DNA from 4 places in the Streptomyces sp. NPDC030820 genome. Region 1 is predicted to be linked to each of the others. Evidence: riboswitches for the same ligand, from Rfam matches in the RefSeq annotation. Region 1 holds a riboswitch; each other region holds the start of a gene.
The links. Region 1 has a riboswitch for cyclic di-AMP ahead of ACZ418_RS05735 (C40 family peptidase). Riboswitches for the same ligand answer to the same signal wherever they lie in the genome.
Positions count from the first base shown of each region.

Region 1 (3,278 bases):
CATCACGGCGGCCCCGGCCGCGGGGGACCGTCCCGCCCACAACGCACGCAGACGACCTGAGATGCCGGGCATGCGCCCGATGCTAGGGAGCCGCGGGGTGCTCGCCCGGAAGGGCACGCGCGCGTGGACAGCAAAAACGCCGGTACGCGCGCGGGACCGTGAAAGGTCGGCACCGCGCTTGCGGAGGCAGGGAAGCCGGGGCGCGTGGATGCCGGAAGGCTGTGGCCGCGTGGACGGGGGCTGGAGGGCGTTGGCCGCGTGGATGGAGGAGCGGCCGGCGTGCGTGGTCAAAGGAACGGTCGGCGCGCGGCGCGTATCGACGGAGGAACGGCCCCACGCGCGCGTGGACGCGGACGGCGCGACCTTCATGCCCTGTCGCACCAGCCAAACGGCCCCACGCGCGCGTGGACGCGGAGGACGCCGGTATGCGCCCATGGACAGGCCATCCGCCGACGCGCACCCCCAAGACACCGGCACGCGCGCGTGGAGCCCAGGGCGTAGGCACGCGCCCGCGTGGACGTGCCGTTCGCGCGGCACGCGCGCGTGGCCCTGCAATGCGATGGCACGCGCGCGTGGAGCGCGAGTCGGCCGGGGCGCGGCCGTGCCCGGGATGGGCGGTCAGCCCGGGCGGACCACGCTGTGGATGATCGACTCGCCGCCGTAGTAGATCGACTCCTCGCGGACGTACGCGCCCGGCTTCGGGGCGTGGATCATCATGCCGTTGCCTATGTAGATGCCGACGTGGCTGATGTCGTCGTAGAAGAAGATCAGGTCGCCCGGCCGCGCGTCGGCGAGCGAGACCGTGGTGCCCGCGTTGACCTGGTCGTACGTGGTGCGAGGAAGCGTGACGCCGGCGGCCTTCCAGGCGGCCTGGGTGAGGCCCGAGCAGTCGTAGGAGTCCGGACCGGTGGCGCCCCACACATACGGCTTGCCGATCTGCGCGCGGGCGAAGGCGATCGCCTTCTCGGCCTTGGTGTCGTACGAGCTGGACGTGGTGGTGGACCCGGTCGAGCCGGAGCCCGTCGAGCCGGAGCCCGTAGAACCGGATCCGGAGGCGGACCCCGCGGAGGTGGACGACGACGAGGCGGCCTGTTGCTGAGCTGCCTGCTGCTTCGCCAGCTCGGCCGCCTTGCGCGCCGCCTCCTGCTCCTTCGCCCGCTCGATGGCGGCCAGCCGCGCCTTCTCCTGGGCCGTCAGCTGCGACAGCAGCTCGCGCGCCGTGGCCAGCTTCTTCTGCACGGTGGCCTTGGCGGTCTGCAGGTCGTGCTGTGAGTCGGTCAGCGTCTGCAGGCTCTCCGCGGCCTCGCGCCGCTTCTTCATGGTCGCGGCCTGCTCGCCGATGTAGTCGTCGACCGCGGTCTTCTCCCGCGAGGTCAGCCGGTTCATCAGCTGGGTCTGGTCGAAGTAGTCCTGCGGGTCGTTCGCCAGCAGGAAGGTGGCCGTGTCGGGGGCGGCGGCGCCGGTGCGGTACTGGGCCGCGGCGAAGGAGCCCAGCTCCTCGCGGGCCTTGTTGAGGCGTGCGGTGCGCCGGGCGACGTCGTCGCGCAGGGCGTCGACGCGGCCGCGCTGTTTGCCGGTCCGCTCCTTGGCCGCGTTGTACTTCTGGGTCGCCGACTCCGCCTGGCGGTAGAGATCGTCGACCTTCTTCTCGACCTCCTCCAGGCTCGGCTTGGCGTGATCGGTACTCGGGGCGGCCTCCGCGGTCTGCGAGAGCACAGCCATGGAGGTGAGGGCGGCGGTGGCGAGGGCGGGAGCGCGAAGGCCGGTTCCGATGGTCCCGCCGGGGCGCGGCTTGCGGTGCGACGCCAAGGGAGGCGACTCCTTCCAGTGGGCCGCCTACCGGGTTAGCTGTCGGGTTCGGGCGGTGGTTCGGAAGGGTTGCCCTACGGCGGCGTCCCGGGTGGGAGCCGGCCGATTCACCCCAAAGGTCGGTGGGTCCCCGGCTCCGGGCGCCCCGCGGGACGCGCCAGACTCGGCGGGGGCCGCGCGGCCCGGCGAGGCTCGCCGGTAGGGGTCGTACGGCCCGAACGCACGCTAGCCAACTGGTGTGACTCCTGTGAAGGTTGGTGCGTGATATGTCCGATACATTTTCGTGACCTGAGGTGGGTTTCGCTCGTCTGTCATCGGACGGTTCCCCTGTGTGAGCAGGGTGCGGGCCATTCGACGGTGAAGATCAACTCCGTTCCGGACCGGTCGGGTTCCTGGGACGGCGACCGGTTGTCGGTGGGGCGCCCTAGACTCGTAGAGCGATGAGCAGCCTCTTTGACGACAGCTTCCTGGCGGACCTCCAGGCCCCTCGCGGGCGCGAGGAGGAGCCCCCGCCGCCGCCCGAGGACGATCACGCTCCGGAGCCGCTTCCGGACGATCTGTTCGGCGGGAAGTTCGACGTGCCGCCGGACCGATGGGGGTCCCCCCGCTCGAGCGGAGCCGAGAGTGGGGGAGGGTACTACCGCGACGGCGCCCCGCGTCCCGTCCTCGACGCGGCGGCGCTGCTGGAGGGGCTGAACGACAACCAGCGCGCCGCAGTTGTGCACGCCGGCTCCCCGCTGCTCATCGTCGCCGGCGCCGGCTCCGGCAAGACCCGCGTGCTCACCCACCGCATCGCCCACCTGCTCGCCGAGCGGCATGTGCACCCGGGCCAGATCCTCGCGATCACCTTCACCAACAAGGCCGCGGGGGAGATGAAGGAGCGCGTCGAGCAGCTCGTCGGCCCGCGCGCGAACGCGATGTGGGTGATGACCTTCCACAGCGCGTGCGTGCGCATCCTGCGCCGGGAGAGCAAGAAGCTCGGCTTCACCTCCAGTTTCTCCATCTACGACGCCGCCGACAGCAAGCGCCTGATGGCCCTGGTCTGCCGCGACCTGGACCTCGACCCCAAGCGCTTCCCGCCGAAGTCGTTCAGCGCGAAGATCAGCAACCTGAAGAACGAGCTGATCGACGAGGAGGACTTCGCAACCCAGGCCACCGACGGCTTCGAGAAGACCCTCGCCCAGGCATACGCGCTCTACCAGTCGCGCCTGCGCGAGGCCAACGCGCTCGACTTCGACGACCTGATCATGACGACGGTCAACCTGCTGCGCGCCTTCCCGGACGTCGCCGAGCACTACCGCCGCCGCTTCCGGCATGTCCTCGTCGACGAGTACCAGGACACCAACCACGCCCAGTACGCGCTCGTGCGCGAACTCGTGGGCACCGGCGAGCACGACGAGGACACCCCGCCGAGCGAGCACGACCTCCCGCCCGCCGAACTGTGCGTCGTGGGTGACGCGGACCAGTCG
Region 1 is NZ_JBVIEB010000002.1:246,526-249,803, forward strand. It holds gene ACZ418_RS05730 (tellurite resistance/C4-dicarboxylate transporter family protein) at 1-72, opposite strand, end outside; gene ACZ418_RS05735 (C40 family peptidase) at 619-1,809, opposite strand; cyclic di-AMP (ydaO/yuaA leader) riboswitch at 1,839-1,944, opposite strand; gene pcrA (DNA helicase PcrA) at 2,250-3,278, shown strand, end outside.

Region 2 (3,278 bases), 210 kb from region 1:
TATCTGCCCGAGGCCACCCGCCACTTCCTGGTCCGCCGGGTCCTCGGACCGCTCGGCGCCTGGTGGCTGCGCGAGCGCTTCGAGCGCGCGGTGCAGGTGCAGGACGTGGAGCGGGTCGTGAACGCCGAGGCACCGGACGGCAGCCCCGTCCTCACCGTCCGCACCCACGGTGGGCACACCGAGCGGCTCACCGCCGACCATGTCATCGCCGCCACCGGCTACCGCGTCGACATCGCGGCGATGGACTTCCTCGGCCACGAACTGCGCACCCGGCTCGCGGTCAGCCGCGGCACGCCGAAGCTCGGACCCGGCTTCGTCTCGTCCGTTCCCGGCCTGTACTTCACCGGCCTGCCGGCGGCGTCGTCGTACGGACCGGTGATGCGCTTCGTCTGCGGCACGGAGTTCGCCTCACCGCGCCTGACGAAACACCTGGCGGCGGCTCATCGCTGAGGCCTCCTGCGGTCCTGCGCGCCCTTATCAACGAGGAGTGGGGGAGCACTACTTGGGGTGGACCAGTACGTAAGTGCGCAGGACGACAAGGTGAGTCGGTGGGGCCCGGTATCCGTATTCTCTGATCATGGCAGCCTCCCCCACGTATTCACTGATCGCCACCGACCTGGACGGAACGCTGCTGCGCGGCGACGACACCGTCTCCGACCGGTCGCTCGCCGCGCTCGCGAGGGGGACGCGGGCCGGGGCCCGGCACCTGGTGGTGACGGGCCGCCCGGCCCCGCGGGTACGGCCGCTGCTGGCGCACCTCGGCTGCACGGGACTCGCGGTGTGCGGACAGGGCGCACAGGTGTACGACGCCGGGACCGGCCGCCTGCTGTGGTCGGTCCGGCTGGACCGGGAGCTGGCCGAGACCGCGCTCGGCAAGATCGAGGCCGAGGTGGGGCAGGTGTACGCGGCCGTCGACCAGGACGGGGTCGACGGGCTCACGCTCATCGAGCCCGGGTACCGGATGCCGCACCCGACCCTGCCCGCGGTGCAGGTCGGCCGGCGCGACGACCTGTGGTGCGCGCCGATCAGCAAGGTGCTGCTGCGCCACGCCACCCTGTCCGACGACGAGTTGGCGGCCACGGCGCGCGCGGTGGTGGGCTCACTGGCCACGGTCACCATGTCGGGGCCGGGGACCGTGGAGCTTCAGCCGTCCGGGGTGACCAAGGCGACCGGTCTCGCGCTGGCTGCCGAGCGGCTCGGGGTCGCGGCGGAGGAGGCACTGGCGTTCGGCGACATGCCCAACGACATCCCGATGTTCGACTGGGCGGGACGCGGGGTCGCCATGGCCAACGCACATTGCGAACTGAAGGCGGTGGCCGATGAGATCACCCTGTCGAACGAGGACGACGGCATCGCCGTCGTCCTCGAAAGACTGTTCCCGACCGACTGACCGGCACATCAGTACGCGGCCGTCCCCGGTGCACGACCTTCTCCGGAAGGAGCGACGGCCGCCCGGTGTGCCCCTCCGTCAGGTGTGGGCGCACCGGGCGGCCGATGCCGTGCCGGTCGGCGGGACCGGTCAGTACGCGCTGGACACGTTGTCGATGGACCCGTACCGGGCGGCGGCGTAGTTGCAGGCCGCGGTGATGTTGGCGACCGGGTCGTACGGATTGAAGGCGGTGCCGGCCACGTGGTACGCGTTGAAGGTCGGGTCGATCACCTGGAGGAGACCCTTGGACGGGATGCCCTTGGCGGCGTTGGAGTCCCAGAGGTTGATGGCGTACGGGTTGCCGGACGACTCCCGCATGACGTTGCGGTAGATGCCGTTGTAGGTGCCCGGGATGCCCTTCTGGGCCATGATCGCGAGGGACTCGCGGATCCAGCCGTCGAGGTTGTTCGGGTACCCGGCGACGGTGGTGGAGGCCGTTTTGGTGGTCGTCGTGCCGGTGGCCGCGGAGGCGCTGGTGGCGCCGATGAGCGGCAGGGCGAGGACGGTGGCACCGGTGCCGGCGACGGCGAGGGTGCGAGCGAGGCGGTTGGTGCGGGGCTGGTGGTGTCGAGCGGCAGAAGGCATGGGGAAGTCCTCTCCGTCGCCTGCGAGGTGAGCTGTCGGGTTCGGGCGGGGAGGTGCCCGGCCGCGCCTTCGCGAGAAGGCACGGCTTCACCCCTAGCCGTCCCGGTGCGGCGTGTGCCGACCGGTCAGGCGACTTACCTGGGTCCCCCGCTCCTGCCGTACGAATGAGTTCGTCGATGGGTCACACGGGCGGCGGCAGGATTCGGCGTCCGCCCGACGGCCCGGAACGTATGCGAGAGCACATGTCCGAAACAAGTACCTGATGCACACAATGCACTATTTGACCTTGGTCTGTGCCGTATGGGGTACTTGATCCTTTGCGGTTGCCAACCCTCAACTCGCGGACGGAACGGGGGAGAAGGGGTTCCGGCGGACCCTCGATGCCGGAGGCTGCCCGTGACCCATTTCACGAAATAACAAAGTATTTCAAATCGGACATGATGGATTCGGGTGGATCGACGGAGGCCCGTGGCGAAGCCCATGACGGAACCCGCGGCGGAACCCCTGGTGTGGTGCCTGTCGTTGTCTGGGGTGTAGGCATTACTCCGCTCGCCCCTCGTCTCGCGACAAAGCGTGCAGGTTCCTGTTAAGTCGATGAATGTCCGCTCTTATTACTTGATCAAAAACATACCGGTCGTGATCCGATACCGCCCAGGCTGGACGGGTGGGCGCTATCGGTGATCGAACAGGGACCGGATACGCTGACTTGAGTGATGGCAGCGACCTATCGACAAACCGTGTAATCGCCAGCAGACACCAGCAGACAGGAGACCCCTCGTGACCGTCGTCGGGCCGTTCGGGCTGAGCGTGCGGGACCAGGCTCTGGAAGCCGATGTCCAGGCCGGATTGGCGGCTGTCGAGGAAGGCTTGCTCGAGGCCACCAAGAGCGAGGTCCCGTTCATCACGGAGGCCGCGCAGCACCTCGTGCGAGCCGGCGGGAAGCGGTTCCGGCCGCTGCTCGTGATGCTCGCGGCCCAGTTCGGCGACCCTTACGCGCCGGGCATCGTGCCCTCGGCCGTGGTCGTGGAGCTGACCCACCTGGCCACGCTGTACCACGACGACGTCATGGACGAGGCGGCCGTGCGGCGCGGCGTGGACAGCGCCAACACCCGCTGGGGCAACTCCGTCGCGGTCCTCACCGGCGACTTCCTCTTCGCCCGCGCCTCCCAGATCCTCGCCGACCTCGGCCCCGAGGCGGTCCGGGTGCAGGCCCTCGCCTTCGAGCGGCTGGTCACGGGCCAGATCCTGGAGACCGCCGGTCCCT
Region 2 is NZ_JBVIEB010000002.1:34,617-37,894, forward strand. It holds gene ACZ418_RS04710 (FAD-dependent oxidoreductase) at 1-450, shown strand, start outside; gene ACZ418_RS04715 (HAD family hydrolase) at 578-1,390, shown strand; gene ACZ418_RS04720 (transglycosylase SLT domain-containing protein) at 1,520-2,014, opposite strand; cyclic di-AMP (ydaO/yuaA leader) riboswitch at 2,019-2,200, opposite strand; gene ACZ418_RS04725 (polyprenyl synthetase family protein) at 2,792-3,278, shown strand, end outside.
Region 2: linked by a shared signal. The riboswitch ahead of ACZ418_RS04720 (transglycosylase SLT domain-containing protein) and the one ahead of ACZ418_RS05735 (C40 family peptidase) in region 1 are both predicted to bind cyclic di-AMP.

Region 3 (3,278 bases), on a different contig from region 1:
TCGCCCTCACCGCCGTCAAGCGCGTCCTGGAGGTGACCGCGCAGGAGGTCCAGGAGGTCGCCCAGGCCCGTCTGCGCCCCGACAACCGCGCGGTCCTGGTCTATGAACCGAAGTCCCCGGAGAAGGCCCCGGACGCCGACGTTCCCGAGGACCCGGAGCAGGAAGCCACCGTAGAGGCCGGTAACGAGAACGAGGAGACGGCCAAGTGACCGAGCTCGCCACCATGGACTTCCACCCCCAGCCGCAGGCCGGCGAGGCCAAGCCCTGGGCCTTCCCGGCCCCCGAGCGCACCGCGCTCGACAACGGCCTGACCGTGCTGCGCTGCCACCGCCCCGGCCAGCAGGTCGTCGCCGTCGAGGTGCTGCTGGACGCGCCCCTGGACGCCGAGCCCGCCGGCCTGGACGGCGTCGCCACGATCATGGCGCGGGCCTTCTCCGAGGGCACCGACAAGCACTCCGCCGAGGAGTTCGCCGCCGAGCTGGAGCGCGCGGGCGCCACGCTGGACTCGCACGCCGACCACCCCGGCGTCCGGCTCAGCCTGGAGGTCCCGGCCTCGCGCCTGGCCAAGGGCCTCGGCCTGCTCGCCGACGCGCTGCGCGCGCCCGCCTTCGCCGACAGCGAGGTGGAGCGGCTGGTCCGCAACCGCCTGGACGAGATCCCGCACGAGCTGGCCAACCCCTCCCGCCGGGCCGCCAAGGAGCTCTCCAAGGAGCTGTTCCCGGCGGTCTCGCGCATGTCGCGCCCGCGCCAGGGCACCGAGGAGACCGTCGAGAAGATCGACGCCGCCGCCGTACGCGCCTTCTACGGCCGGCACGTACGCCCCGCCACGGCCACCGCGGTGGTGGTCGGCGACCTCACCGGAGTCGACCTGGACGCGCTGCTCGCCGACACCCTGGGCGCCTGGACCGGCACCCCGGGCGAGCCGCGGCCCGTGCCGCCGGTGACCGCCGACGACACCGGGCGCGTGGTCATCGTGGACCGGCCCGGCGCCGTGCAGACGCAGCTGCTCATCGGCCGCGTCGGCCCCGACCGGCACGACCGGGTGTGGCCCGCCCAGGTGCTCGGCACCTACTGCCTCGGCGGCACCCTCACCTCCCGCCTGGACCGCGTCCTGCGCGAGGAGAAGGGCTACACCTACGGTGTGCGCTCCTTCGGCCAGGTCCTCCGGTCCGCGCCGGACGGCACGGGCGCCTCGATGCTCGCCATCAGCGGCTCCGTGGACACCCCCAACACCGGCCCCGCGCTGGAGGACCTGTGGAAGGTGCTGGGCACCCTCGCGGCGGACGGCCTGACCGACGCCGAGCGGGACGTGGCCGTGCAGAACCTCGTCGGGGTGGCGCCGCTGAAGTACGAGACCGCGGCGGCCGTCGCGAGCACGCTGGCCGACCAGGTCGAGCAGCACCTGCCCGACGACTTCCAGGCGACGCTCTATCAGCAGCTCGCGGCGACGGGCACGGTGGAGGCCACGGCGGCCGTCGTGAACGCCTTCCCGGTGGACCGTCTGGTGACCGTCCTCGTCGGTGACGCCTCGCAGATCAAGGCACCGGTGGAGGCGCTCGGCATCGGTGAAGTGACAGTCGTGGCGGCCGAGTAACCGCACGCGCGCGTGGGGCCCTGTCGGTCTACGGACCGTCAGGGCCCCTGCCGTTTTCGCTCCCTTACGGGATGCCCGATTTGAGGTGGAGGTTGCCTGTCTGCCCTGTGGGATGCGCTACAAAAGCCCGGATCCGTTTGGGGTTCGAAAGCCGGCTTACGTAGCGTCACCCGGGCTGTTCGTCGTAGGCAGTGCGCCGCACCCGCGGCACCGGACAGCAATCGCCGAGTCCCCGTACGGCGCGAGCCAGGGGAGCCGGGGACCCACGCAGTCCCTGGGGTGAATCGGGCGCCCGCGCGAGCGCGAGGGGGCCCGTAGGAGACCTTCCTGCTCCGAACCCGTCAGCTAACCCGGTAGGCGAGAGGGAAGGAAAGGACCAGCCACTCCATGGCGTTCATGTGCGCCACCGGGAAGCACCGCAAGCCCGGCCGGGTCAAGCGCACCACCGCTCAGGCGGCGGGCATCGCGGCCCTCACCACCACCGGTGCCATCGGCACCCTCGCCGCCTCCCCGGCGCTCGCCGCCGAGAACACCGTGGGGCAGACCGGCCTCACACCGGTCCTCACCCTGAGCGACGACGTGGCCGAGCACATCGCCGCGCAGGCCGCCGCGCAGAAGCAGGCCGCCGAGCAGAAGGCGGCCGAGGAGGCCGCGGCGAAGAAGGCGAAGGAGGAGCGCGAGGCCAGGGCCCGCGCCGCCCGGGAGGCCGAGCGCAAGCGCCTGCTGAACACCTTCGTCGCCCCGATCGCGAACTCCTACGTCTCCACCGGCTACAAGGCGAGCAGCTCCCTGTGGTCCTCCGGCTCGCACACCGGCATCGACTTCCACGCGGCGAGCGGCACCCCGGTCCACGCGGTCGGCTCCGGCACCGTCGTCTCCACCGGCTGGGGCGGCGCGTACGGCAACCAGATCGTGATCAAGATGGCCGACGGCATGTACACCCAGTACGGCCACCTGTCGTCCATCGGCGTCTCGGTGGGCCAGCAGGTCACCCCGGGCCAGCAGATCGGCCTGTCCGGCGCGACCGGCAACACCACCGGCCCGCACCTGCACTTCGAGGCCCGTACGACCCCCGACTACGGCTCGGACGTCGACCCCGTCGCCTACCTCCGCAAGCACGGCGTGACCGTCTGACGCCCCTTCGCGCGACCTGCGAAGCCCCGGCTCACCGAGCCGGGGCTTTCGTCGTTTTTTCACGGGCGCCACCCGATCCGCTGACCAAAAAATATCCATGGATTCCGGCCCGCCGTCGGAAATTCCGGCTCATTGGAATAGAGTCACGGAACACGCGTCCATCGTCGACGTTTCACGGGGATTAAGGCGGAGGTCGGTCATGCGTATTCCGGCGCACTCGGTGTGCACGGCCATCCGGGACGACATCGTCGCGGGTGTCTACGAGCGCGGCGGCCGGCTGACCGAGGAAGTCCTGGCCCGCCGCTACGGCGTCTCGCGCGTCCCCGTCCGCGAGGCCCTGCGGACCCTGGAGGCCGAGGGCTTCGTGGTGACCCGCCGGCACGCGGGCGCGTGCGTGGCCGAGCCGACCGAGCAGGAGGCCGCCGATCTGCTGGAGATGCGCCTGCTGCTGGAGCCGCTCGGTGCCGCCAGGGCCGCCCAGCGGCGCACCGAGGCTCATCTGAAGGTGCTGCGCGGCCTGGTCAGGCTGGGCCAGGAGCGGGCTCGCAGG
Region 3 is NZ_JBVIEB010000011.1:124,092-127,369, forward strand. It holds gene ACZ418_RS28830 (M16 family metallopeptidase) at 1-209, shown strand, start outside; gene ACZ418_RS28835 (M16 family metallopeptidase) at 206-1,594, shown strand; cyclic di-AMP (ydaO/yuaA leader) riboswitch at 1,807-1,969, shown strand; gene ACZ418_RS28840 (M23 family metallopeptidase) at 1,982-2,728, shown strand; gene ACZ418_RS28845 (GntR family transcriptional regulator) at 2,928-3,278, shown strand, end outside.
Region 3: linked by a shared signal. The riboswitch ahead of ACZ418_RS28840 (M23 family metallopeptidase) and the one ahead of ACZ418_RS05735 (C40 family peptidase) in region 1 are both predicted to bind cyclic di-AMP.

Region 4 (3,278 bases), on a different contig from region 1:
ATCGGCACCGGCAGCAGGTGCGCGTTGGGGCCGCCCAGGTAGCGGAAGAGGGGGAGGTCGGACGCCTCGGAGGCGGCGTGGGCGACGGCGAGGGAGACGCCGAGGATGGCGTTGGCGCCGAGGGAGCCCTTGTTGTCGGTGGCGTCCAGGTCGAACATGGCCTGGTCGATCAGGCGCTGCTCGGTGGCGTCGTAGCCGACCAGCTCCGGGCCGATCTGCTCGATCACGGCGAGGACGGCCTTCTCGACGCCCTTGCCCTGGTAGCGGTTGGGGTCGCCGTCGCGGAGCTCGATGGCCTCGAAGGCGCCGGTGGAGGCGCCGGACGGGACGGCGGCACGACCCGTGCTGCCGTCGTCGAGGCCGACCTCGACCTCGACCGTGGGGTTGCCTCGGGAGTCCAGGATTTCCCGGGCTACGACGACGTCGATGGACGGCACGAGCATCTCCTTCTGGGATGTGACGCTGGAAGTGCAGGGCGTTCTGCCTTACGGCTGTGCCTTGCGACTAGAGCCTAACCGTCCCCGGGGCGTCGGCCACCGACCGACCGTCCCGTGGACAGGAGGGACACGCAGACGGTACCCATTGTTCACCCTCGGAACAAAGGGGCCTGCCGGTGAGGCCCGGCTGAAGAGTGGGCGAACAGCGCGCGGAAACGAAAGACCCCGCCAACGAAAGACCCCGCCCCGGCGCGTACGGGGGAACACGCGCCGGGGCGGGGAGCCCGTGGGGACGGGGGTGGCCCTCACGAGGCCTTCAGTGCGGGCCGGAATGTGAGGGCGCTGTGGGCCCGTGCGGAGCCAGGTGTCACTTCAGGTGCAGCTGCTGGCCCGGGTAGATGAGGTTCGCGTCCTGGACGATGTCCTTGTTCAGCTGGAAGAGCTTCTGCCAGCCGCCCTTCACACCGTGCTTCTCGGCGATGGCGCTGAGGGTGTCACCCTTGACGACCTTGTACTCGCCGTCGCCCTTCTTGACCTTCTTGCCGGTCGGCGTGGTGACGGTCTTGCTCGCCTTCGGGGCCGTCCGCGTGGTGGAGCGGGTGGCGGCCTGCTGGCCGGTGGAGCGGGTGGCGGTGCTGCTGGACTTGGTGGTCGTCGGGGCGGAGCCGTTGTAGGCGGCGCTGGTCAGGCCCGTGCCGCAGACCGGCCAGGCGCCCTTGCCCTGGCCCGCGAGGACCTTCTCGGCGATGGCGATCTGCTGCGCCTTGGTGGCGAGGTCGGCACGCGCGGCGTAGGCGGTGCCGCCGTACGCGGCCCAGGTGGAGTTGGTGAACTGCAGACCACCGTAGAAGCCGTTGCCGGTGTTGATGGACCAGTTGCCGCCCGACTCGCACCGGGCGACGGCGTCCCACTGGGAGGCGGTGGCGGCGGAGGCGTTGCCGGCCGCCATCAGCGGGGCGGCGACGGCGGCGCCGGTGACGCCGGCGAGCGTGATGGCGCGGATGGCCTTGGACGGACGACGGTGCTTGCCCTTGCCGGAGAACAGCATGGATCGATCCCCTCACCGACGCCTGCGAGGTGAGCTGTCGGGTTCGGGCCGGTTGAGTTGCCCGGCCGCGCACTCGTTCATCCGAGGCGCGGCTTCACCCCAAGCCGGTCCAGCGTCAACCGCTGGGCCCGGCGCTTACCTTGGGTCCCCCGCTCCTGCCTACGGCGCTTGACGCGACGACTGTTCCCGGGCAGTCGCTGGCAGGATTCGGCGTTGCGACGGCCGGGGCTCGTGGTGACGAGCGGTCCTGACCGTAGACACGCGATCGGCGGAATTTCAAAGACGATCAGGGCTTCTGAGACTCATCCCACACTTTCGCCAAAACGGACATCAGTCGCGAAACGTGGCGTCAACTGCCGCCGTTCGCCGCCCTATTCGTCCCCGACTTTCAGGGTCTGACCGGCGGTGATGTGGTTCGGGTCGGCGCCGATGACCTTCTTGTTGCTGTCGTAGAGCGCCTGCCACCCGCCATCGACGTCAAGGGAGTCGGCGATGGAGACGAGGGAGTCGCCCTCACGGACGGTGTAGGTGCCCGTTTCACGGCTGGCGTGACGTCCGGCAGATGTGGCGTTCTGACCGTTTGTCACGCTTTCGTCCGCACTCTCACCGCGGTGACGTCCGCCACTGCTGAGCGCACCGGTGTCGACCAGGCTCCAGGAACCGGCGCTCTGCTGGTATTTGTCTGGGTTGTCGGCGCCCGAGGTGGCCGTGGGAGAGCTGTCGCCCCCCTGTGACGTTCCGCCGTCGCGCGAGCCGGACTTGTCGGTCTTGTCGGATTGGGGGGTGCTGGTCCCGGCGGAGTCGCCGGTGCCGTCCGGGGTCCCGGTGGTGTGCTCGCTCGGGGTCGGCGTGGCGCTCCCGTTCGAGGGGGAACCGGTGGAGTCCGAGCCGGAGGAGTTCGAGGCGGAATCGGAGCCGGAGCCCGAACCGGAGTCCGGGGAGGACGAATCCGGCAGACCGGACGAGGCGGAGCCGCCGGCCGAGCCGGACGCGTCACTCGAACCGCCGTTGCCGGAGCCGCCGACGCCGGGGTCGACGTCGACCGAACCGGAGTGGGAGGTCAGCCCGGCGGTCAGCGCGCACATGGCCCACGGCTTGGTGCCCTGGTCGGCGAGGATCTGCTCGGCGACGGCTATCTGTTGGGAGCGGCTGGCCTGGTCGGCACTCTCGGCGTACTGCGTGCCGCCGTACTTGTCCCAGTCGTCCTGGGAGATCTGCAGACCGCCGTAGTAGCCGTTTCCGGTGTCCGCGCTCCAGGAACCGCCGCTCTCGCACTCGGCGACCTTGTCCCACGTGGTGCCGTCGGCCGCGCTCGCACTGGCGGCGCCGAGCAGCGGGATGGCGATGGCGGAGCCGGTCACGCCGGCCGCGACGAGGAGGGCCGGAGCCTGACGGGGGCGACGGTGACGACCGTTCCCGGAGAGCATGCGGAAGCCTTTCGTGCGACAGCAGGACCGGCGCGGCGAAGTGGTGCCTCCTGCCACGCTGATGGGTGAACGTATCGGCAGACGATCACTTGTCACAAGTTCATGCCGCGCAGATCACGTGAAGATCACAGAGTTGAATGTTTGCCATCCCCTTCTCGCGCGACACCGAAACTCCCGTCCCGTCCGCTTTGTCACCCACCGGGGCCGCGCCGGGGATCCCCGGCGCGAACGTCCCGTCGTCGCGTGCTCGCGGGATCGCCGCGCCCGAGGAGTGCCCCTCTTACAGGCTGTGGGCGCTGATGTCGCCGTAGGCGGTGGTCGCGTGGATGTTCAGACCGGCGGCGCCGTCGGTGTTCCTGAGCGCGT
Region 4 is NZ_JBVIEB010000004.1:133,364-136,641, forward strand. It holds gene eno (phosphopyruvate hydratase) at 1-443, opposite strand, end outside; gene ACZ418_RS12455 (transglycosylase family protein) at 805-1,485, opposite strand; cyclic di-AMP (ydaO/yuaA leader) riboswitch at 1,490-1,662, opposite strand; gene ACZ418_RS12460 (transglycosylase family protein) at 1,857-2,912, opposite strand; gene ACZ418_RS12465 (DUF4097 family beta strand repeat-containing protein) at 3,193-3,278, opposite strand, start outside.
Region 4: linked by a shared signal. The riboswitch ahead of ACZ418_RS12455 (transglycosylase family protein) and the one ahead of ACZ418_RS05735 (C40 family peptidase) in region 1 are both predicted to bind cyclic di-AMP.